One region of the Pseudomonas zhanjiangensis genome, then DNA from elsewhere that is predicted to be linked to it. Evidence: predicted binding sites of a transcription regulator. Region 1 holds the regulator's gene; each other region holds the start of a gene.
What was found. Region 1 encodes sigma-54, which starts transcription at its own class of promoters, with help from an activator protein. Its sites were predicted from a motif close to ANTGGCATNNANNTTGCTNT; they were not measured.

Region 1 (7,159 bases):
CTTGTCGCTCATCGTTCAGGAGTGTTTATGAGAGCAGTAGATAGCGTCGGCCCCGAGGCCTTGCCGCAGTTGCAGGCCCAGGTCGAACAGATTGTCGCCGAGGCGAGGAGGCAAGGGGCGACGGCCTGCGAGGTCGCCGTTTCGGTCGAGCAGGGGTTGTCCACCACGGTGCGCCAGCGCGAGGTGGAAACGGTCGAGTTCAATCGCGACCAGGGCTTCGGCATCACCCTGTACCTGGGCCAGCGCAAGGGCTCGGCGAGCACCTCGGCCAGCGGCGATGCGGCCATCCGGGAAACCGTGGCGGCGGCGCTGGCGATTGCCCGACACGCCTCCGAGGACCCCTGTGCGGGCCTGGCGGATGCCGCCCTGATGGCCCGCGAGCTGCCGGACCTGGACCTCTATCATGCCTGGGCGATCAGTCCGGAGCAGGCCATCGAGCAGGCCCTGCGCTGCGAGGCCGCGGCCTTCGCCGAGGACCCGCGGATCAGCAATGCCGATGGCACCACCCTCAATACCCACCAGGGCTGTCGTGTGTATGGCAACAGCCACGGCTTCGTCGGCGGTTATGCCAGCACCCGCCACAGCCTGAGCTGCGTGATGATCGCCGAGGCCGACGGCCAGATGCAGCGTGACTACTGGTACGACGTCAATCGCCAGGGTGAACTGCTGGCGGACGCCGCGAGCATCGGCCAGCGCGCCGCGCAGCGCTCGGTCAGTCGCCTGGGCGCCCGGCCGGTCCCCACCTGCGAGGTGCCGGTGCTCTTCGCCGCCGAGGTGGCGAGCGGCCTGTTCGGCCACTTTCTCGCGGCGATCTCGGGCGGCAATCTGTACCGCAAGTCGTCCTTCCTCGAGGGCTCCCTGGGCCAGAGCCTGTTTCCCGAGTGGCTGACCCTCGACGAGCGCCCGCATATCCCGCGGGCCCTGGGCAGCGCGGCGTTCGACGGCGATGGCCTGGCCACCTACGCCAAGCCCTTCGTCGAGGGCGGCGAGCTGGTGTCCTACGTGCTTGGCACCTACTCCGGGCGCAAGCTGGGCATGCCCAGCACGGCCAACGCCGGTGGCGTGCACAACCTGTTCGTCAGCCATGGCGAAGAGGATCAACAGGCGTTGATCAAGCGCATGGGCCGTGGCCTGCTGGTCACCGAGTTGATGGGGCAGGGGCTGAACATGGTCACCGGCGACTATTCACGCGGTGCCGGCGGCTACTGGGTGGAAAACGGCGAGATCCAGTTCCCGGTGCAGGAGGTGACCATCGCCGGCAACCTGCGCGACATGTTCAAGCAGATAGTCGCGGTAGGGCGTGATCTGGAGCTGCGCAGCAACATTCGCACCGGCTCGGTACTGATCGAGCGGATGACGGTAGCCGGTAGCTGATCCGCCGCCGCAATACCAAGGGGCTGTCCGTGATCGGACAGCCCCTTTTTCTGGCGGTGCTTATTCGCCTTCGTCGAACCTGTTGTTGATCAGCTCGACCAGCGCATCGAGCGCATCGTGATCCTGCTCACCTTCGGTGTGCAGGTGGATGGGGGTGCCCTTGCCGGCGGCCAGCATCATGACCGCCATGATGCTCTTGCCGTCCACCAGGCTTTCGGGGGCGCGGCCGATCTTGACCTGGCAGGGGAAGCGCCCGGCGACCCCGACAAACTTGGCTGCGGCGCGTGCATGCAGGCCCAGCTTGTTGATGATGGTGACTTGGCAGGTGGGCATCGCGGCAATTCCTTAGGCAAGATCGCGGTGGCGAACCTGGACATTCTTCAGCAGCGGTTTCAGGGTCTCGCCGAGGCGATTGGTCAAGTATACCGAGCGATGGTGACCGCCAGTGCAACCGACCGCCACTGTGACATAGGCGCGGTTGCTGGCGGCGAAGCGCGGCAGCCATTTCTTCAGGTAGGCGAGGATGTCCTGGAACATCTCTTCGACGTCGGCCTGGGCCGCGAGGTAGTCGATCACCGGCTGGTCCAGTCCCGAGTAGTCGCGCAGGTCCGGCTTCCAGTAGGGGTTGGGTAGGCAGCGCACGTCGAACACCAGGTCGGCGTCCACCGGCATGCCGCGCTTGAAGCCGAACGACTCGACCAAAAAGGCCGTGCCCGGCTCCGGCTGGTTGAGCAGGCGCAGCTTGAGGCTATCGCGCAGCTGATAGAGATTGAGGTGGGTGGTGTCTATCTTCAGGTCGGCCAGGTCGGTAATCGGCGCCAGCAGCTGGCTTTCCTCGGCGATGGCCTCGGCCAGCGAGCGCTGCTCGTTGGTCAGGGGGTGGCGTCGGCGGGTTTCGGAAAAGCGCTTGAGCAGGGTTTCCTCGTCGGCATCCAGGTAGATCACGTCGCACTGGATATGCCGCGCCCGCACTTCGTCGAGCAACTCGGGGAAACGCTTGAGCTGGCTGGGCAGGTTGCGCGCATCGATGGATACGGCCACCTGCGGATGCAGCAATTCGGTGTGCAGCAGGGCGCGCTCGGCGAGCTCCGGGAGCAGGCCGGCGGGCAGGTTATCGATGCAGTAGAAACCGTTATCCTCAAGAACATCGAGGGCGGTGCTTTTGCCGGAGCCCGAGCGACCGCTGACGATGATCAGGCGCATGCTCAGTGACCGCTCTGTACGTCCACTACCACCTGGTACAGGGCATCGCTGCTCTGGGCTTGGCGCAGGCGTTCACGCACTTCGCTGCGGTCGAGCATGCTGGCGATCTGGCGCAGCAGTTCGAGGTGTTCGTCGGTGGCCGCCTCCGGCACCAGCAGGACGAACAGCAGGTCTACCGGGGCGCCGTCGATGGCGTCGAAATCCACTGCCGCGTCCAGACGCAGCAGGGCGCTGATCGGTGCGTTGCAACCGGGCAAGCGGCAATGGGGAATGGCGATGCCATTGCCGAAACCGGTCGAACCGAGTTTCTCTCGGGCGATCAGGCTTTCGAAAATGTCCTGGCTATCCAGCTCGGGCAGATCGCGTGCCACCAGGTTGGCGATCTGTTCGAGCACACGCTTCTTACTGCCTCCCGGCACGTTCACCAGGGAACGGCCGGGGGTCAGGATGTTTTCAAGTCGGATCATAGGAGGGGGGGCGATCTCAGCGGGCCATTGCGCCCTGCTGGCGCTCGAGCTGCTTTTCCTTGTGCTTGATGAGTTGACGGTCGAGTTTGTCGGTCAGTAGGTCGATGGCGGCATACATGTCGTCATGCTCGGCGTTGGCGACGACTTCGCCGCCGGCGATGTGCAGGGTCGCTTCGATCTTCTGCTTGAGCTTCTCGACCTCCATGATGACTTGTACGTTGGTGATCTTGTCGAAGTGGCGTTCCAATCGACCGAGTTTCTCGTCGATGTAGTCACGCAGGGCGTCGGTCACATCCAGCTGATGTCCACTGATGTTGACTTGCATACCGCATTCTCCTTGTTGCCGTGTAAAAGAGACAGGCCTTGAGACCTGCCACCGGAACGCGTCGGCTGGGAAGAGGCTGAGGCAGCGAACCCGGCATTGTCGCTTCTGTACATCCGACGGTGCCGCTAGGGTCGGGACGGGCGAGGCTGGGTTGGTTGTGTGCTGTATCGAGCGATCTTCCGTTCGGTGTCGCCTCAGATCAATCGCTTGCGCTCGCTGGAAGGCGCTATGCCTAGGGATTCGCGGTACTTTGCGACTGTGCGGCGGGCCACTTGAATGCCTTGTGCCTCCAGTAAACCAGCGATCTTGCTATCGCTCAACGGCTTTTTTGCATTTTCCGCGGCGACCAGTTTCTTGATGATCGCGCGGATCGCCGTCGACGAGCACTCGCCGCCCTCGGAGGTACTGACGTGGCTGGAGAAGAAGTATTTCAACTCGTAAATGCCACGCGGGGTGTGCATGAACTTCTGCGTGGTGACGCGCGAGATGGTCGACTCGTGCATGCCGACCGCTTCGGCGATGTCATGCAGAACCAGGGGCTTCATTGCCTCGTCGCCGTAGTCGAGGAAGCCGCGCTGGTGCTCGACGATCTGGGTGGCTACCTTCATCAGGGTTTCGTTGCGGCTCTGCAGACTCTTGATGAACCAGCGCGCCTCCTGCAACTGGTTGCGCATGAAGGTGTTGTCGGCGCTGGCGTCGGCGCGGCGGACGAAACCGGCGTATTGCGGGTTGACCCGCAGGCGCGGCATGGCGTCCTGATTGAGTTCGACCAGCCAGCGGTCGTTGTGCTTGCGCACGATGACGTCGGGCACCACGTATTCGGGCTCGCCCGACTCGATCTGCGAGCCGGGACGCGGGTTGAGGCTCTGGATCAGCTCGATGACCTGGCGCAGCTCGTCTTCCTTGATCTTCAGGCGCCGCATCAGCTGGTTGTAGTCGCGGTTGCCGAGCAGGTCGAGGTAGTCGCCGGCCAGGCGCTGGGCCTCGCTCAGCCAGGCGGTGCTGGCCGGCAGCTGGCGCAGTTGCAGGAGCAGGCATTCGCGCAGGTCGCGGGCGGCAATACCGGCTGGCTCGAACTGCTGGATGCGGTGCAGCACGGCTTCCACTTCGTCCAGCTCGATGTCCAGTTCCGGGTCGAAGGCCTCGACCACCTCCTCAAGCGTCTCTTCCAGGTAGCCCTGCTGGTTGATGCAGTCGATCAGGGTGACGCCGATCAGTCGGTCCTTGTCGGACATCGGGACCAGGTTGAGCTGCCAGAGCAGGTGGCTCTGCAGGCTCTCGCCATTGGATGTACGGGTGGTGAAGTCCCACTCGTCATCGTCGTTGCTCGGCAGGCTGCTGGCGCTGGTCTGGTAGACGTCTTCCCAGGCGGTATCGACCGGCAGCTCGTTGGGAATGCGCTCGTTCCACTCGCCATCTTCCAGGTTGTCCACGGTCTGGGTGGTTTCCTGGTAGCTGGTGTCCTGGTAAGGCTCCTCTTGCTGAGGCGTGGTTGTCGGGCTGTCGGCGCCGTCGGCCAGCGGGTCCGAGCTGTCGAAGTCCTCGCCGTCTTCCTGGCGTTCGAGCATCGGGTTGGACTCCAACGCCTCCTGGATTTCCTGTTGCAGATCCAGGGTGGACAGTTGGAGCAGACGAATGGCCTGTTGCAGCTGCGGAGTCATCGTCAGCTGCTGGCCCATCTTCAGGACTAGCGATGGTTTCATTGCAGACCTTCAATACCGGCGCCTGAGCGCAATCCACTACAGGGCGCCGAGGCGCCACTAGGAAGCAAATTATATGCCTGAGCTGGAGGGGTTTGCCTAGCAGCAGCTGCTGCTCGGCCGACAAAATCGCCATTTACAGGCGGAATTCGTGCCCCAGATACACTTCTTTGACCAGCTGGTTGGCCAGGATGGCAGCGGCATCGCCTTCGGCGATCAGTTGCCCATCATTGACGATATAGGCCGTTTCACAGATGTCCAGGGTCTCGCGGACGTTGTGATCGGTGATCAGCACGCCAATGCCCTTGGCTTTGAGGTGGTGGATGATCTGCTTGATGTCGCCGACCGAGATCGGGTCGACGCCGGCGAAGGGTTCGTCGAGCAGAATGAATTTCGGTGCGGTCGCCAGGGCGCGGGCGATTTCCACGCGGCGCCGTTCGCCCCCGGACAGGCTCATGCCGAGGTTGTCGCGGATATGGCTGATGTGGAATTCCTGCAGCAGGCTTTCGAGTTCCTTGCGGCGCTCGGCGCGGCCCAGGTCCTTGCGCGTCTCGAGGATGGCCATGATGTTGTCGGCCACGCTGAGCTTGCGGAAGATCGAGGCCTCCTGCGGCAGGTAGCCGATCCCGGCGCGGGCGCGGCCGTGCATGGGCTGGTGGCTGACGTCATGCTCGTCGATCAGCACGCGACCCTGGTCGGCCTGGACCAGGCCCACGATCATGTAGAAGCAGGTGGTCTTGCCCGCACCGTTGGGGCCGAGCAGGCCGACGATCTGGCCGCTGTCGATGCTCAGGCTGACATCGCGGACGACCTGGCGGCCCTTGTAGCTCTTGGCCAGGTGCTGCGCTTTCAAAGTGGCCATGCGTTACTGTGCCTGCTGTTCGGCTGGTTTGTTCTTCGGCTGGATCACCATGTCGATGCGCGGACGCGGGGTGGTCACGTTGCTGCCCGTGGCGCGGCCGGCATTGACGATCTGGCGCTGGGTGTCATAGACGATCTTCTCGCCTTCGAAGGTGTTGCCTTCCTGGATGACCTTGGCCTGGTCGATCAGTACGATGCGCTCGTTGGCGGCGAAGTACTGGATGGTCAGGCCGTAGGCCTTGACCACCTGCTTGTCCGCGGCTGGCTTCTGTTCGTAATAGGCCGGCTTGCCGATCGAGGTGAAGACCTCGATATCGCCCTGGGCATTCTGGGTGATGGTCACGGTGTCGCCGGTGATCTTCAGGCTGCCCTGGGTGATGATCACATCGCCGCGATAGACCGCCACGCCCTGGCGATCGTCGAGTTCCGCGCTGTCGGCCTGTACGCGAATCGGTTGCTCGCGGTCGGACGGCAGGGCCCAAGCGCAGGCGCTTCCTAGCGCGGCGCTCAAGCTGAGCAGAAGGGGGAAGGTTTTAACGAACCTCATGCTGGCCTCTTACGTTGGACAGCAGGAGCATCCTGCCGTCATTCAAGTACGCTTTCATTCCTTGTGCCGTGGTCACTCCGTTGGCCGCGTCGATTCTAACGGCTTGCTGGGTCTGCGCATATTCCTTGTCCGGGAATACGGTCAGGCGGCTGGTGGTCAGGATGGTCGGGCGGCCCTTGGCGTCGGTGCGCTCTACGCGAACCTGATCGATCAGTTCGACCTCCTGGCCGGCCGGCGCGACTTCGCCGCGGGCGCTGGTGACGTGCCAGGGGTGTTCGCTGCCGCGATACAGGCGCAGATCTGGCAGGGTCAGCAGGGTCATGTCGCTGGCTTTGATATGTTCGACCTTGGCGGTCTTGAGTTCATAGTGCAGCTTGCCGTCGGCCTGGTACTGCACCGTTCTGGCATCCACCACGTAGAAGTCGATCGCGTTCTGCGCGTCGGTCTGCGTGGGGCGCTCGGAAAAGCTCTCGGGGCTGATGTTCCAGTAGCCGATCGCGGCCAGGAGCAGGGCGGCCAGGGTGAACAGGGCGGGGTTGAGCAGTCTGCGCAGCATAGGGGGCTCTACAGGTAGGCGGCTTGGGCGGATTCCAGGGTGCCCTGGGCGCGCATGATCAGCTCGCAGAACTCCCGGGCCGCGCCTTCGCCGCCACGCGCCTGGGTCACGCCGTGGGCGTGCTGG
Region 2 (7,159 bases), on a different contig from region 1:
TTTCAGCACCTGGGCTGTGAACGGTTTGACTACATAACCATTCACCCCGGCCTGAGCGGCCTCGATGATCTGATCCCGCTTGGCTTCGGCAGTGACCATCAATACCGGTAGATGCTTGAGGCGCTCATCGGCACGTACGGCACGCAACAGGTCGATACCGGTCATACCGGGCATGTTCCAGTCGGTCACCAGAAAGTCGAAGCTGCCACTCTGCAGCATCGGCAACGCGGTGACACCATCGTCGGCTTCTGCGGTATTGGTGAAACCCAAGTCACGCAAGAGATTCTTGATGATCCGTCGCATCGTTGAAAAATCATCAACGATGAGGATTTTCATATTTTTGTCCAAGTCGACCTCCGTACAGTCCCAAACGCACCCAGTTCCTGGGTACGCCCTTAATCGTGAAACCGGCCTGCTAATCCAACTGTCTAGCGCGCGCGCCACTCGCTCAGCCGCGCCCGCAGACGCGCCGCGCACTGACTATGCAACTGGCTGACACGCGACTCACTCACACCCAGGACTTCGCCAATTTCCTTGAGATTCAGCTCTTCATCGTAATACAGCGATAACACCAGGCGCTCACGCTCGGGCAAGTTGGCGATGGCGTCGGCCAGCGCGCCTTGGAAGCGTTCGTCTTCCAGGTCTCGCGAGGGTTCTGAATGCGTGGAGCTGGCGTCTTCATGCAGGCCACCATGCTCGCCGTCCTGCAACAGGTCGTCGAAGCTGAACAGGCGGCTGCCCAAAGTGTCGCCAAGAATGCCGTAGTAATCCTCCAGACTCAATTGGAGTTCGGCCGCAACCTCGTGATCTTTAGCGTCACGCCCGGTTCTGGACTCAATTACCCGAATGGCGTCACTGACCATGCGGCTGTTTCGATGCACCGAACGCGGCGCCCAGTCACCTTTACGCACCTCATCGAGCATCGAACCGCGAATGCGAATACCGGCAAAGGTTTCGAAGCTTGCCCCCTTGCTCACGTCATACTTCTTCGCGGCTTCGAGCAGGCCGATCATCCCGGATTGAATCAGGTCATCGACCTGCACGCTGGCCGGCAAGCGCCCCAGCAGGTGATAGGCGATACGCTTGACCAGGGGCGCATAGCGCTCGATCAGCTGGTATTGGGAGTCTTGTGCCTGCGCCTTGCTGTACATACGGAGTCCAGGGGCTGCTGTCATACGGCGGCGTCCGCGGCTGGCTGATGAACCAGACGCTCGACGAAGAATTCCAGGTGGCCACGGGGGTTGGCCGGTAACGGCCAGGCGTCGACCTTCTGCGCGATCGCCTTGAATGCCAGGGCGCACTTGGACCGGGGAAACGCCTCATAGACCGCACGCTGCTTCTGCACGGCCTTGCGCACCGACTCGTCATAAGGCACCGCGCCTACGTACTGCAGCGCCACGTCGAGGAAACGGTCGGTCACCTTGGTCAGCTTAGCAAACAGATTGCGGCCTTCCTGCGGGCTATGGGCCATGTTCGCCAGGACGCGGAAGCGGTTCATGCCGAAGTCGCGATTGAGCAACTTGATCAGCGCGTAGGCATCGGTGATCGAGGTCGGTTCGTCGCACACCACCACCAGCACTTCCTGGGCGGCACGGACGAAACTGACCACCGAGTCGCCGATGCCGGCCGCGGTATCGACGATCAGCACATCGAGGTTATCGCTGATCTCGCTGAACGCCTGGATCAGGCCGGCGTGCTGCATCGGCGTCAGCTGGACCATGCTCTGGGTGCCCGAGGCGGCCGGCACGATACGCACGCCGCCCGGCCCCTGCAGCAGCACGTCACGCAGGTCGCATTCGCCGCTGATAACATCGGCCAGCGTGCGCTTGGCCGTCAGCCCCAGCAGCACATCGATGTTGGCCAGCCCGAGGTCGGCATCCATCAACATCACCCGCCGCCCGAGGTCGGCCAGCGCCAACGCCAGATTCACCGAGACATTGGTCTTGCCGACGCCGCCCTTGCCGCCGGTCACCGCAATCACCTGTACGGGATGCATACCCATGTTATCTACACACCTTGTCTGACGTTAGACTGGAACCCTGAGGCTGGTTGCGCCGGGCCGATATTCGCCCTGCCAAGCACTGCCCCACGTCGCAATACCACTGCCGCAGCAGCCATTAGCCGGCGCGTCGCGCCGGATGTTGATAGAGACCGGCGAACATCTCAACCATGGCCTCTTCACTCGGGTCCTCGGCGCTCTGCAAACCGACCGCACGACTGACCAACTGGTGGCTACGCGGCACCTGCAGGTCGTCGGGAATCCGCGGCCCATCGGTGAGATAGGCTACCGGCAGACGCTGGCCAATAGCCAGACCTAAAACCTCGCCGAGGCTGGTCGCCTCGTCCAACTTGCTGAGGATGCAGCCGGAGAGCCCACAGCGCTTGTAGCTATGATACGCCGCCTTGAGCACCTGGCTCTGGCTGGTAGCGGCCAATACCAGGTAGTTGCGAGCCTTGATGCCGCGACTGGCCAGCGCCTCGAGCTGCATGCGCAGCGCCGGATCACTGGCCGGCAGGCCGGCGGTGTCGATCAGCACCACCCGCTTGCGTGCCAGCGGCGCCAGGGCCTGGGTCAGCGACTCGCCCGGATCGACCGCAGTGACCGAGACATTGAGGATGCGGCCCAGGGTCTTCAGTTGTTCCTGGGCGCCGATGCGGTAGCTGTCCATGCTCACCAGGGCGATGTTCTGCGCGCCGTACTTGAGCACGTAGCGCGCCGCCAGCTTGGCCAGGGTGGTTGTCTTGCCCATGCCAGCCGGGCCGACCAGGGCGATCACCCCGCCCTCTTCCAGCGGTTCCTGCTTGGGCGTCTGAATAGCGTGGGCCAGATGGGCCAGGAGCATGCGCCAGGCCTGACGCGGTTCGGCGACATTGGCCACCCGCTCGAGCAGGACCCGCGACAGCTCGCCCGGCAGACCCATGCGCTGCAGGCGACGCCACAGATTGGCCTGCTTGGGACGGCGGTCCTGCATCTGCCCCCAGGCGATCGAGCCCAACTGCACTTCGATCAGTTCACGCAGGCCGTTCAGCTCGAAACGCATGGCCTCCAGTGCGCGCTGATCACCGGCCACGACCGGCTGTACCGGCGCCGCCAGCGGGGTGACACTCGGCTTATCGGCGGGCACCTCGGGCATCCCGCCAAAAAGCTGGCGATCCTTGCCGGCATCGGCCTGGCCGCGGGTGGCCAGCTCCGCCTGGGCCGAGGCGATCCGCGACTGGGTCTTGCGCAGCTCGGCCTCCAGCGCCGGGTTTGCCTGGCGAGCAGGTGCGGCAGGAATCTGGTAGTCCAGCGCCGCGGTCAGCTCGACACCGCCGGCAACCCGACGATTGCCGATGATCGAGGCATCCGCGCCCAGCTCATCGCGAACCAGCTTCATGGCTTGACGCATATCGGCGGCGAAAAAGCGTTTGACCTGCATGGCCTGTGACCTCGGTTAGTTCTGCCCCACCGTCGCGACGATGGTGACCTGCTTGTTATCCGGAATTTCCTGGTAAGCCAGCACGTGCATACTCGGCACCGCCAGCCGCGCGAACCGCGAGAGCATCGCCCGGACCGGACCGGCCACCAGCAGAATCACCGGCTTGCCGAGCATTTCCTGGCGCTGCGCCGCTTCCACCAGGGAACGCTGCAGCTTCTCGGCCATGCCCGGCTCCAGGAGGATGCCATCCTCGGAGCCCTGACCGGCCTTCTGTAGACTGTTTAGCAATATCTGTTCCAACCTTGGCTCCAAGGTGATCACAGGCAGCTCCGGCTCTAGTCCCACGATGCTTTGCACGATGGCGCGGGCCAAGGCGACCCGCACCGCCGCCACCATCGCGGCGGGATCTTGACTCTTGGCCGCGGCATTGGCCATGGCCTCGGCGATGGTACGAATGTCGCGTACCGGCACCTGCTCCTGCAGCAACGCCTGCAGCACCTTGAGCAGGGTCGACAGCGACACCAGCCCCGGTACCAATTCCTCGGCCAGCTTGGGCGAGCTCTTGGCCAGCAACTGCATCAGCTGCTGGACCTCCTCGTGGCCGAGCAGCTCATGGGCGTGCTTGTGCAGCACCTGATTGAGGTGGGTGGCAACCACGGTACTGGCATCGACCACCGTATAGCCCAGCGATTGCGCCTGGTCGCGCTGGCTCGGATCTATCCACACCGCCTCCAGGCCAAACGCCGGATCCTTGGCGGCCACGCCATTGAGGGTGCCGAACACCTGACCCGGGTTGATCGCCAGCTCGCGGTCAGGGAAGACCTCGGCTTCAGCCACGCTGACCCCCATCAGGGTCAGCCGGTAGGCGTTGGGCTGCAGGTCGAGGTTGTCGCGGATATGCACCGAGGGCATCAGGAAGCCCATTTCCTGGGACAGCTTCTTGCGCACCCCCTTGATCCGTGCCAGCAGCTGCCCACCCTGATTGCGGTCGACCAGCGGAATCAGCCGGTAGCCCACCTCCAGGCCGACCATGTCGACCGGGGTGACGTCATCCCAGCCGAGCTCCTTGACCTCCTGGGCCTTCTGCGCCGGCAACAGCTCCTGCTGGCGCTGGACCTCCCTGACCTCCTCGGCCTTGACCTGGCGCTGCTTGTTGGCGATCCAGTAGGCGGCGCCGGCGGCCACCAGGCCGAGGCTGATGAAGGAGAAGTGCGGCATGCCGGGCACCAGGCCCATGGCGATCATAATCGCCGCCGCGACCGCCAGGGCACGCGGCGAGGCGAACATCTGGCGGTTGACCTGGGCGCCCATGTCTTCGGAACTGGAGACCCGGGTTACCATGATCGCCGCGGCCGTGGACAGCAACAGCGAGGGAATCTGCGCGACCAGGCCGTCACCGATGGTCAGCAGGGTGTAGACCTTGCCGGCATCGACGACGCTCAGGCTGTGCTGGAACACGCCGATGGCGATGCCGCCGATCAGGTTGATGAACAGGATCAGCAGGCCGGCGATGGCGTCGCCACGGACGAACTTGCTGGCACCGTCCATCGAGCCATAGAAGTCGGCCTCCTGGGACACCTCGGAACGGCGCCGCTTGGCCTCGGCCTGGTCGATCAGGCCGGCGTTGAGGTCAGCATCGATGGCCATCTGCTTGCCCGGCATGGCATCCAGGGTGAAGCGCGCGCTGACCTCGGAGATCCGCCCGGCGCCCTTGGTCACCACCACGAAGTTGATGATCATGAGGATGGCGAACACCACGATACCGACCACATAGTTGCCGCCGATTACCACCTCGCCGAAGGCCTGGATCACCTTGCCCGCGGCATCGCCGCCATCGTGGCCATGCAGCAGCACCACCCGGGTCGAGGCGACGTTGAGCGCCAGGCGCAACAGGGTCGCCGCCAGCAGGATGGTCGGGAACACCGCGAAGTCCAGCGGGCGCAGGGCATAGATCGCCACCAGCAACACCACGATCGACAGGGCGATGCTGAAGGTGAACAGCACGTCGAGGAGAAAGGCCGGTATCGGCAGCATGACCATGCCGAGCATGACCAGCAGCAACAGGGGGATGCCCAGATTGCCATCGCGCAACCCGGACAGGTTGCTGCGCACATTACCGATCAATTGTGAGCGATCTACTGCCACGTCCCTACCCCAAGCCATTCAATCTTTTGACGCCAGCGCGCCCTTGGCGGGGGGTATCGCAAGAAGCATTCCAACTCTGGGCAAGCCGGCCTAACCATCCCTGGTCGTGGCCCTGTCCCTACTCGTCGCGACGCAGATCCGGCGGGATCGGCAGGTCCGGCAACGGCCCGGGGCGCTTGCCCTTGCCGGCCTGGTACTGACGGATCTGATAGACGTAAGCCAGGACCTGGGCCACGGCCAGGTACAGCCCGGCAGGGATTTCCTGGTCAAGGTCGGTGGAATAGAACACCGCCCGCGCCAATGCCGGCGACTCGAGCAGCATGACACTGTGCTCCTGGGCGATCTCGCGGATCTTCAGCGCGGTAAAGTCGCCACCCTTGGCCAACAGCACCGGCGCGCTACCCTTGGCCGGGTCGTACTTCAAGGCCACCGCAAAGTGGGTCGGGTTGGTGATCACCACATCGGCTTCGGGCACGGCCTGCATCATCCGGCGCTCGGCCATCTCGCGCTGCAACTGGCGGATACGCGACTTGACCTCGGGCTTGCCCTCGCTGTCCTTGTACTCGTCGCGCACCTCCTGCTTGGTCATCATCAGCTTCTGCTTGTTGTCCCAGAGCTGGAATGGCACATCCACTGCGGTAATCAGGATCAGCCCGCAGGCCATCCACAGGGTGCTCCAGCCGACCACCTGAGCGGCATGCAGAATGGCCGACTCCAGCGGCTCGTGGGCGATCGCCAGCAAGTCGTCGCGGTCGAACGAAAGCACCGCCAGCGCCACCAGCAGAATCACCACGAACTTGGCCAGCGCCTTGAGCAACTCGACCAGCGCCTTGGCCGAGAACATCCGCTTGAGGCCGGCCAGGGGGTTCATCCGGCTGAACTTGGGCGCCATTGCCTCGGCCGAGAACAACCACCCGCCCAGGCCGATGGGGCCGACGATGGAGGCGATCAGCAAGACCACGAACAGCGGCATGACCGCCTCCAGGGCGAGCTTGCCAGAGCCGATCAACCAGATGGCCATGGTGCCCTCGTGCATGATCGCCTCGCGCGACAGCTCGAAACTGCCGCGCATGATCTCCAGCAGGCTATTGCCCAGGCTGCCGCCCGAGGCGAGCAGGCCGCCAGCCCCCGCCAGCATCACTACCAGGGTATTGAGTTCGCGGGAACGGGCGATCTGGCCCTTTTCACGGGATTCGCGCAGGCGTTTCTCCGTGGGTTCCTCGCTTTTATCGGCACCACTCTCAGACTCGGCCATCGCCTACCTCAACCTGCCCGCGCCATTTCGCGCAACAGCATCAGGGCTTCGCTGGCCAGCACCTGATACTGCGTGAGGATATCCGCCATACCGACCCAGACGATCGCAAAGCCCAGCACCAGGGTCAGCGGAAAACCGATGGAGAAGATGTTCAGCTGCGGCGCCGCCCGGGTCATCACCCCGAATGCCACGTTGACCACCAGCAACGCGGTGATCGCCGGCAACACCAGGATCAGCGCGGCGCCGATCACCCAGCCCAGCTTGGTGGCCATCTCCCAGTAATGCTCGGTCAGCAGGCCGGCGCCGACCGGCAGGGTGACGAAGCTCTCGGCCAGCACCT
Region 3 (7,159 bases), on a different contig from region 1:
CCGGAAGCATATCGATTCTCCTCGGACGTCGCTTTTTCGACGCCGCGTGCTGATGACTAGCTAATCTGCAAAACCCGCGCCATGGCCGCCGAATTGTCTTCGGCGGTGCGCATCATCTTCACCTGCAACTCGAACTGGCGGGACAGCGAGAGGATCGCCGTCATCTCTTCCACGGCGTTGACGTTGCTCGATTCGAGAAAGCCCGAGGTCACCTGGACCGCGGCGTCGGCCAGCACCGGCTGACCGCCCTTGACCCGCATCATGCCGTCGCTGCCCTTCTCCATCTGCTTGGGATCGGGATTGACCAGCTTCAGGCGATCGACTTCGGCCAGCACGTTGGGCGCCTCGCCGAGCGCACGAATACTGATGGTGCCATCCTGGCCGATCTCGATCTTCTGCTCCGGCGGCACTGCGATCGGCCCGGCATTACCCATTACCGGCAAACCGTTGCCGGTGCGCAATACGCCGAGGGCATCGACGTTCAGGCTGGCGGTACGCACGTAGGCCTCACTGCCATCGGCAGCCTGCACGGCCAACCAACCCTGACCACCGATGGCCACATCCAGGTCGCGACCGGTTTCCTGCATGGCGCCCGGAGAAAAATCGGTTCCCGGCCGCTCGGACATGGCGTATACCCGCGCCGGCAGACCATCACCGAACACCGGCATCGAACGTGCCTGCTCGAAATCGCGACGAAAACCATTGGTCGATATGTTCGCCAAATTGTTGGCGTGGGCACTCTGGGCCAGGCTGTTGTTATGGGCCCCAGTCATGGCGACATACAGCATCTTGTCCATGGTCAATCTCCGAGGCGGGCGTACCGCCAACTGCTCTTTGCAGAGAACCCAGCAAGCGCCGTGCCAGCCACCAGAATAAATCTGCAAGTGATTGAAAAATATGCTGTTATCCGAAATAAAAAAGGCTCCCGATGGGAGCCTTGAAAGCGCCTGTCGGCGGGAAATTGCCGCCGCCGGCAAGGGTCGCTGCAATCGCGCCGGGCCAAACAGGCCCTGAGCCGCTATCAGCGCAGATTGATGATGGTCTGCGTGATGGCGCTTTCCGTTTCGATCGCCTTGGCGCTGGCCTGGTAGTTGCGCTGGGCAACGATCATGTTGACCAGCTGCTCGGACACCTCGACGTTGGAGTCCTCCAGAGCCCCCGACTGCAGGGCGCCGAGGGTACCGGCGCGGGGCGTGCCGATCACCGGCTCACCGGACTGGAAGGATTGCGCCCAGGCGGACTTGCCCACCGGCGTCAGGCCCTGGGTATTGGCGAAGCTGGCCAGGATGATCTGGCCCTGCACATTCGACTGACCATTGGTGTAGCGGGCGAAAATCACCCCGGTGTCATCGATCTCCAGCCCCGCCAACTGCCCGGTGGTGTAGCCATCCTGACTGACGGCGTTAACCGCGAAGGAGCTGGCGAACTGGGTCGACGCACGCAGGTCTACCTGAATGCCGCCGGTGGCCGCAGTGGCGCCATTGGCCGACCAGACTGGTGGCACCGAACTATCGGCCGTGGCCGGCACCCAGCCGTTCAGGGTGAAGCGCCCGTTGACCGGGTCGACGGTGAAGTCGGTCGCCCCGGCGCCGTCATAGTCGCCGGAAACCAGGCTGGCGGTATTTAACTGACCGCTGGCGGTGAAGCCCATCGCCATCGAGTAGGGCGTGGTGACGGACGGGTCTGCCGGGTTGCGTCCATCGACCAGTACATTCATGGTCCAGGCATTGGGGCCGGTCTTGACGAAGTACTGGGTCAAGACATGGGCATTTCCCTGGGTGTCATAGATATTGGTCGAGGTGGACGAGTTGTAGGTGGTGGGATCGGTCGGATCGAACGGCGTGGTGGTCGGTATCGTATTGGTCGAGTTCAGGTTGAACGTCTGCGTCAACTGGGTAGTGGCCTGCGGCGCCTGGCTGGCCGACTGGATGCGCAGATCGGTGATCACGCCGTTCTGCAGATTGCCATTGCCATCGACCGCGTAGCCCTGCAAGCGATAGCCGAAGTTATTCACCATATAGCCGTCGCGATCGGTACCGAAATAGCCGGCGCGGGTGTAGCTGATCTCGCCGTTGTTGCTGGTCTGGAAGAAGCCATTGCCGTTGATGGCCAGGTCCAGGGCATTCTGCGTGTAGTTGATATTGCCCTGGTTGAACGACTGGGACACATTGGCCAGCTGCACACCGGCGCCCTGAGTGTTCTTGCCGGTACCCTGCACGGAAGCCGCGTACAGGTCGGCGAATTCGGCGCGCGACTGCTTGAAGCCGATGGTGCCGGCGTTGGCGATGTTGTTGCCGGTGATATTGAGGTCACTGGTCGCAGCGCGCAGGCCACTCAAACCGATATTGAACGACATGGAAGTCTCCTTTGCCGGACGCACCGGCTATTGAATCTGCTGATTACTGACCGATGACCTGCACCTGGGAAAGCGGCACGCTGCCAAGCCCCGCCAGGTTGAGCGTCAGCTCGCTACCACCAAGGGTGACGCTGTCGACGTTGGCCGGGAGCAGGGTATAGAGACCCTTGGTCTCGCCGTCGTAAGTCGCCTGCGCTTCGAACCTGTAGTTGCCGGGCGGCAACAGATTGCCGCTGGCATCCTTGCCGTCCCAGATAAAGCTGACGTTGCCAGCGCTCTGCTCGCCCAGGTTGACGCGACTGACGGCGGCGCCCGACTTGTCGTAGACGTTGACATACACGTTGCTGCTGCTGCTCGGCAGAACCAGGCTGGCCTTGAAGCTTTCGCTGGTGTCGACCACCGCCTTGTCGGTCGGCACTATGACCTTGCGCCCGACCAGGGAAGAGGCCTGCAGCGCCTGGGACGACTGATAGCCGGACAACAGGGAGCTCATGCTGGTATTGAGCTTCTCGATCCCCTCGACCTGGCTGAACTGGGCCAGCTGGGCGATGAACTCGCCATTGCCCTGAGGCTCCAGCGGGTTCTGGTTGTTCAACTGGGCCACCAGCAGGTTGAGAAACTCGTTCTTGCCGAGTTCCTTGCTCTGGCCGGCTTCCTGCTTGATCTGGTACTGATCCAGTGCGGAACTGACACCACTGACGCTGCTCATCCTTCAATCCTCTCTGGCGGCCTACTGACCCAGGGTCAGCACACGCTGCATCATCTGCTTGGCGGTGTTCATCATTTCGACGTTGGTCTGGAACGCCCGACTGGCCGAGATCATGTCGGCCATTTCCTCGACCACATTGACGTTGGGGTAATACACGTAGCCATCGGCATCGGCGGCCGGATGGTCGGGCTCGTAGCGCGGCACCAGATTGCTCTGGTCCTCGACGATGCCCAGTACCTGGACGCCCTGACCGGCCTGGTCCTGCTCGGCGAACAGGGAACCTCGGTCGCCCTCCTGGGCCTGCTGGAATACCGTGGCAAACACCGGATGGCGCGCGCGATAGGTCTGATCGATGCTCGAGGACACCGTTTCGGCGTTGGCGATGTTGCTGGAAATGGTGTTCAGGCGAGTGCTCTGGGCGCTCATGCCGGTTCCGGCAATATTGAAGACACTGGCGAGTGACATGGCATCAGACTCCTTTAATCGCCGCGCAGGGCGCTGACCAGCCCTTTGAATTTGCTGTTGAGAAAGGTGAAGCTGGCCTGGAAGCTCACGGCATTTTCCGCGTAGTTGGCCTGCTCGATCTGCTCATCGACGGTGTTCTGGTCAATCGAAGCATGCAAGGGAACCCGATAGACCAGGCTGGCATCGCTGAGACTCACGCCCTCGGCGGCGATATGCCGACTGTCGGTGCGATTCAGCCCACCCGGACCGCGCTGCGCCTTGCCACTCTGCTCGGCCAGAACCGAAGCGAAATCCAGGTCGCGAGCCTTGTAGTTGGGGGTATCGGCGTTGGCCATGTTGTTGGCCAGCACCTCGGCGCGCTGGGCGCGAAAGCCCAACGCTTTTTCATGGATGCCGAGTGCACTTTCGAAGCTGATGCTCATGGTCAGGAACCTTTGCCGTTTGGCTTGCCTGTTGTCCGTGCCAGACATACAGCAAAGTGCGTGCCATCATTTTTTTATATTATTTTTCAACCACTTAATAGATAAGCAGAGGAAAAACGCAGGCACAACGGCAAGGCTTTTCCGCCTGGTGGCAAGCGCAGCGGCAAGCCTGCAACCCCATTGCCGGCCCACAGAATGCAAAACGGGAGGCCAGTGGCCTCCCGTGTTGTGGTTCCCGATGAGTCATTTGACCTTGTAGATGATTCCAGGACTGCACTGCACCATCTGGTAACGGTCTGGCAGGCCGTTAAGCGCTTCCGACGCGCCGAGGAACAGGTAACCGCCCGGCTTCAGCATGGCATGAATGCGCGTAAGGATATCCTTCTTCACTTCGGCCGAAAAATAGATCAAGACGTTGCGACAGAACACGATGTCGAATTTGCCCAGGCTGGCATAACTGTCCAACAGGTTCAGCGGCCGGAATTCGATTCGACTCTTGATTGCCGGCTTGATCACCCAGCGTCCCGGCCCCTTGGGTTCGAAATAGCGCTGCAGACGGTCCTGCGACAAGCCCCGACCGATGGCCAGGCTGTCGTACTCGCCGGACTTGCAGTTGGCCAGCATCGAGGGCGACAGGTCGGTCGCCACTATCTGCACGCCTGCCTTGAGCTGGCCGATGTTGGTTTTTTCGAACTCGTCGATACTCATCGACAGCGAATAGGGCTCCTGCCCCGAGGAGCAAGCCGCCGACCAGATACGCAAGCGCTGTCCTGGGCTGGCCTTGATCAGCTCGGGTAACACACGATTCTTCAGCACTTCGAAGGGGTAGGTATCGCGGAACCACAGGGTTTCATTGGTGGTCATGGCATCGACCACCTGCTCGCGCAGGCCGCTGCGTGGCTGGCTTTGCATACGCTGCACCAGTTCCCCGAGGGACTTGATGCCATGTTGATCCAGCAACTTGTTCAAACGACTGGAAACCAGGTACTGCTTGTTGCTCCCCAGCAAGATGCCGCAGGCCTTTTCCAGAAAAGTCCGGAACTGCTCGAAATCCAAATTCCCTGAAGACACTAGCCAGGCCTCACCAATCAAATTATTGCGCTGAGAGACGCCCCCTCAACCCCATCGCAAAGCGGATTACATCGCGCAGCTCAAACAGCCGGCAGGCGCGCTAAGGGCCTGCATGGAACACCAAAGCAGGCCCGCCGTCCAGGGCCGCGGCGGCGCCCCACGCCTCCGCCAACCGGCAACCGGCAACCGGCAACCCCGGCACGCCCTGGACAGGTTTTCAAACAGACTGGTCTACCGCATTGATGCGCTCGGCCACCCGCGAAGCCAAGTCGTCGGGGCGAAACTTGGGCAAGAAATCATCCGCACCGACCTTCTTGACCATCGCCTCGTTGAACACGCCGGACAGCGAAGTATGCAGGAGAATATGCAGCTTCTGCATGCGCGCATCCCCGCGAATTTCCGCCGTCAGGGTATAACCGTCCATTTCGGGCATCTCGATGTCGGAAATCAACATCAGGAACTCCTCCCCGGGATGCCGCCCCTCGTCCGCCATCTTGCGCAAGTAGTCCAGCGCCTGGCGACCGTCGTTCAACGCGGTCACCTCCACGCCCACGGTCTGCAGGCAGCGCATCACCTGCTTACGCGCCACCGACGAGTCATCGACAATCAGTACATGCTTGCTAACGGCCTTGTCCTGGGTCTGGACATCGATCACCCCCGCGGAAATCACTTCAGAGGTCGGCGCGACCTCGGCGAGGATCTTCTCGACGTCGATGATTTCGACCAGCTGCTGATCCAGCCTAGTCACCGCCGTAAGGTAATGATCGCGTCCTGCCCCCTTGGGTGGCGGATGGATCTCCTCCCAGTTCATGTTGACGATGCGCTCGACCGAATGCACCAGGAACCCCTGAACCTTGGTGTTGTACTCGGTAATGATCACGAAACTGTTCTTCAGATCCTTTAGCGGCATCTTCCCGGTCGCCATCGACAGGTCGAGAATCGGAATGGTGCCGCCCCGGATATTGGCCACCCCGCGCACAACCGGGCTGGATTTGGGCATGATGGTGAGCTTGGGGCATTGCAGCACCTCCTTCACCTTGAATACGTTGATCCCGTAAAGCTGCCCGCCATCGAGACGGAACAGCAGCAACTCTAGGCGATTCTGTCCAACCAGCTGAGTTCGCTGGTTAACCGAATCCAATACACCGGCCATGCCCAAACTCCTCTGTTTGAGTAGCGCGCATTTTGCTCAGCGTAGCAGGCGGCACGGGCCTTGCTTTTTACTCAGCATGAACGCAAAAACGACAACATATCGACGCATGCCAGCAAGACGCCGCCACTGGCTGGCAGTTTTACCTGCTTTGTGCGCGCTCGGCTACTTCCCCTTGGCAAATGCCGCGGTGACGCTGCCTGAAGAGCTTATCGGCGCCACCCGCGACTTTCTTGAGCGCCGGGTGAACGACTACCTGCAACGCAGTGAAATCGAAGGCCGTCACGAGATCGAGGTCAATCGACTCGATCCTCGGCTGCGCCTGCCCCTGTGCGACAAGGAATTGACAACCTCGCTGGAGAGCCCGGCCGAACCCATTGGCCGCACCACCGTGCGCGTGCGCTGCGAAGGCGCCTCACCCTGGACCGTATTCGTCCCCGCCCAGGTCAGGCTGTACCGTGAAGTGGTAACGGCCATCCGGCCGCTGAAACGGGAGAAGGTACTGACGGTGGACGATATCTCTCTGGCGGAGCGCGACCTCGGCCTGCTCAACCAGGGTTACCTGACCACGCTCCAGCAGGCGCTCGGCAGAAAACTGACGCGTCCGCTGCAACCAGACCAGATAGTGGCCCCGTCATTTATCGAGCAGGCCGAGGTTATCCGCCGCGGCGATCAGGTGGTGATCAGCGCGCGCAGCGCCAGCATCAACGTGCGCATGCAGGGCGAAGCCCTGTCAGACGGAGCTCTCGGCAAACAGATCAGGGTGCGCAACCTGCGCTCACAACGGGTCATCCGGGCCCGCGTGACCGCGCCGGGACAGGTTGAGGTCGATATGTAGGCACGCTTCTTGTTAGGTATTAAACTGCCAGTTTTCTATGCTGTGTTAAGACTGCTGCCTGAAGCATGAAATAATGCCCTAAAGTTTTTCCCGACATGGCCGCTAACTAGGCAAGCGTCCAAACACTGCTCGAGGTTTCACATCATGG

Region 2: the regulator sigma-54 is predicted to act here: its motif matches at 5,620-5,639, upstream of flhA (flagellar biosynthesis protein FlhA).
Region 3: the regulator sigma-54 is predicted to act here: its motif matches at 4,001-4,020, upstream of flgB (flagellar basal body rod protein FlgB).

What each region holds. Positions count from the first base shown of each region.
Region 1 is NZ_JBFTEG010000006.1:133,863-141,021, reverse strand. Features, by position in the region: gene pmbA (metalloprotease PmbA) at 28-1,374, shown strand; gene AB5S05_RS10005 (HPr family phosphocarrier protein) at 1,435-1,707, opposite strand; gene rapZ (RNase adapter RapZ) at 1,720-2,577, opposite strand; gene ptsN (PTS IIA-like nitrogen regulatory protein PtsN) at 2,580-3,044, opposite strand; gene hpf (ribosome hibernation-promoting factor, HPF/YfiA family) at 3,061-3,369, opposite strand; gene AB5S05_RS09985 (RNA polymerase factor sigma-54) at 3,564-5,072, opposite strand; gene lptB (LPS export ABC transporter ATP-binding protein) at 5,206-5,931, opposite strand; gene lptA (lipopolysaccharide transport periplasmic protein LptA) at 5,935-6,477, opposite strand; gene lptC (LPS export ABC transporter periplasmic protein LptC) at 6,464-7,033, opposite strand; gene AB5S05_RS09965 (KdsC family phosphatase) at 7,042-7,159, opposite strand, start outside.
Region 2 is NZ_JBFTEG010000010.1:36,866-44,024, forward strand. Features, by position in the region: gene AB5S05_RS13340 (chemotaxis response regulator CheY) at 1-336, opposite strand, end outside; gene fliA (RNA polymerase sigma factor FliA) at 429-1,175, opposite strand; gene fleN (flagellar synthesis regulator FleN) at 1,172-2,002, opposite strand; gene flhF (flagellar biosynthesis GTPase FlhF) at 2,118-3,419, opposite strand; gene flhA (flagellar biosynthesis protein FlhA) at 3,435-5,582, opposite strand; gene flhB (flagellar biosynthesis protein FlhB) at 5,683-6,819, opposite strand; gene fliR (flagellar biosynthetic protein FliR) at 6,828-7,159, opposite strand, start outside.
Region 3 is NZ_JBFTEG010000010.1:74,808-81,966, forward strand. Features, by position in the region: gene flgG (flagellar basal-body rod protein FlgG) at 1-10, opposite strand, end outside; gene AB5S05_RS13530 (flagellar basal body rod protein FlgF) at 57-797, opposite strand; gene flgE (flagellar hook protein FlgE) at 1,022-2,356, opposite strand; gene flgD (flagellar hook assembly protein FlgD) at 2,400-3,065, opposite strand; gene flgC (flagellar basal body rod protein FlgC) at 3,087-3,530, opposite strand; gene flgB (flagellar basal body rod protein FlgB) at 3,545-3,952, opposite strand; gene cheR (protein-glutamate O-methyltransferase CheR) at 4,196-5,023, opposite strand; gene AB5S05_RS13560 (chemotaxis protein CheV) at 5,241-6,176, opposite strand; gene flgA (flagellar basal body P-ring formation chaperone FlgA) at 6,253-7,011, shown strand; gene flgM (flagellar biosynthesis anti-sigma factor FlgM) at 7,156-7,159, shown strand, end outside.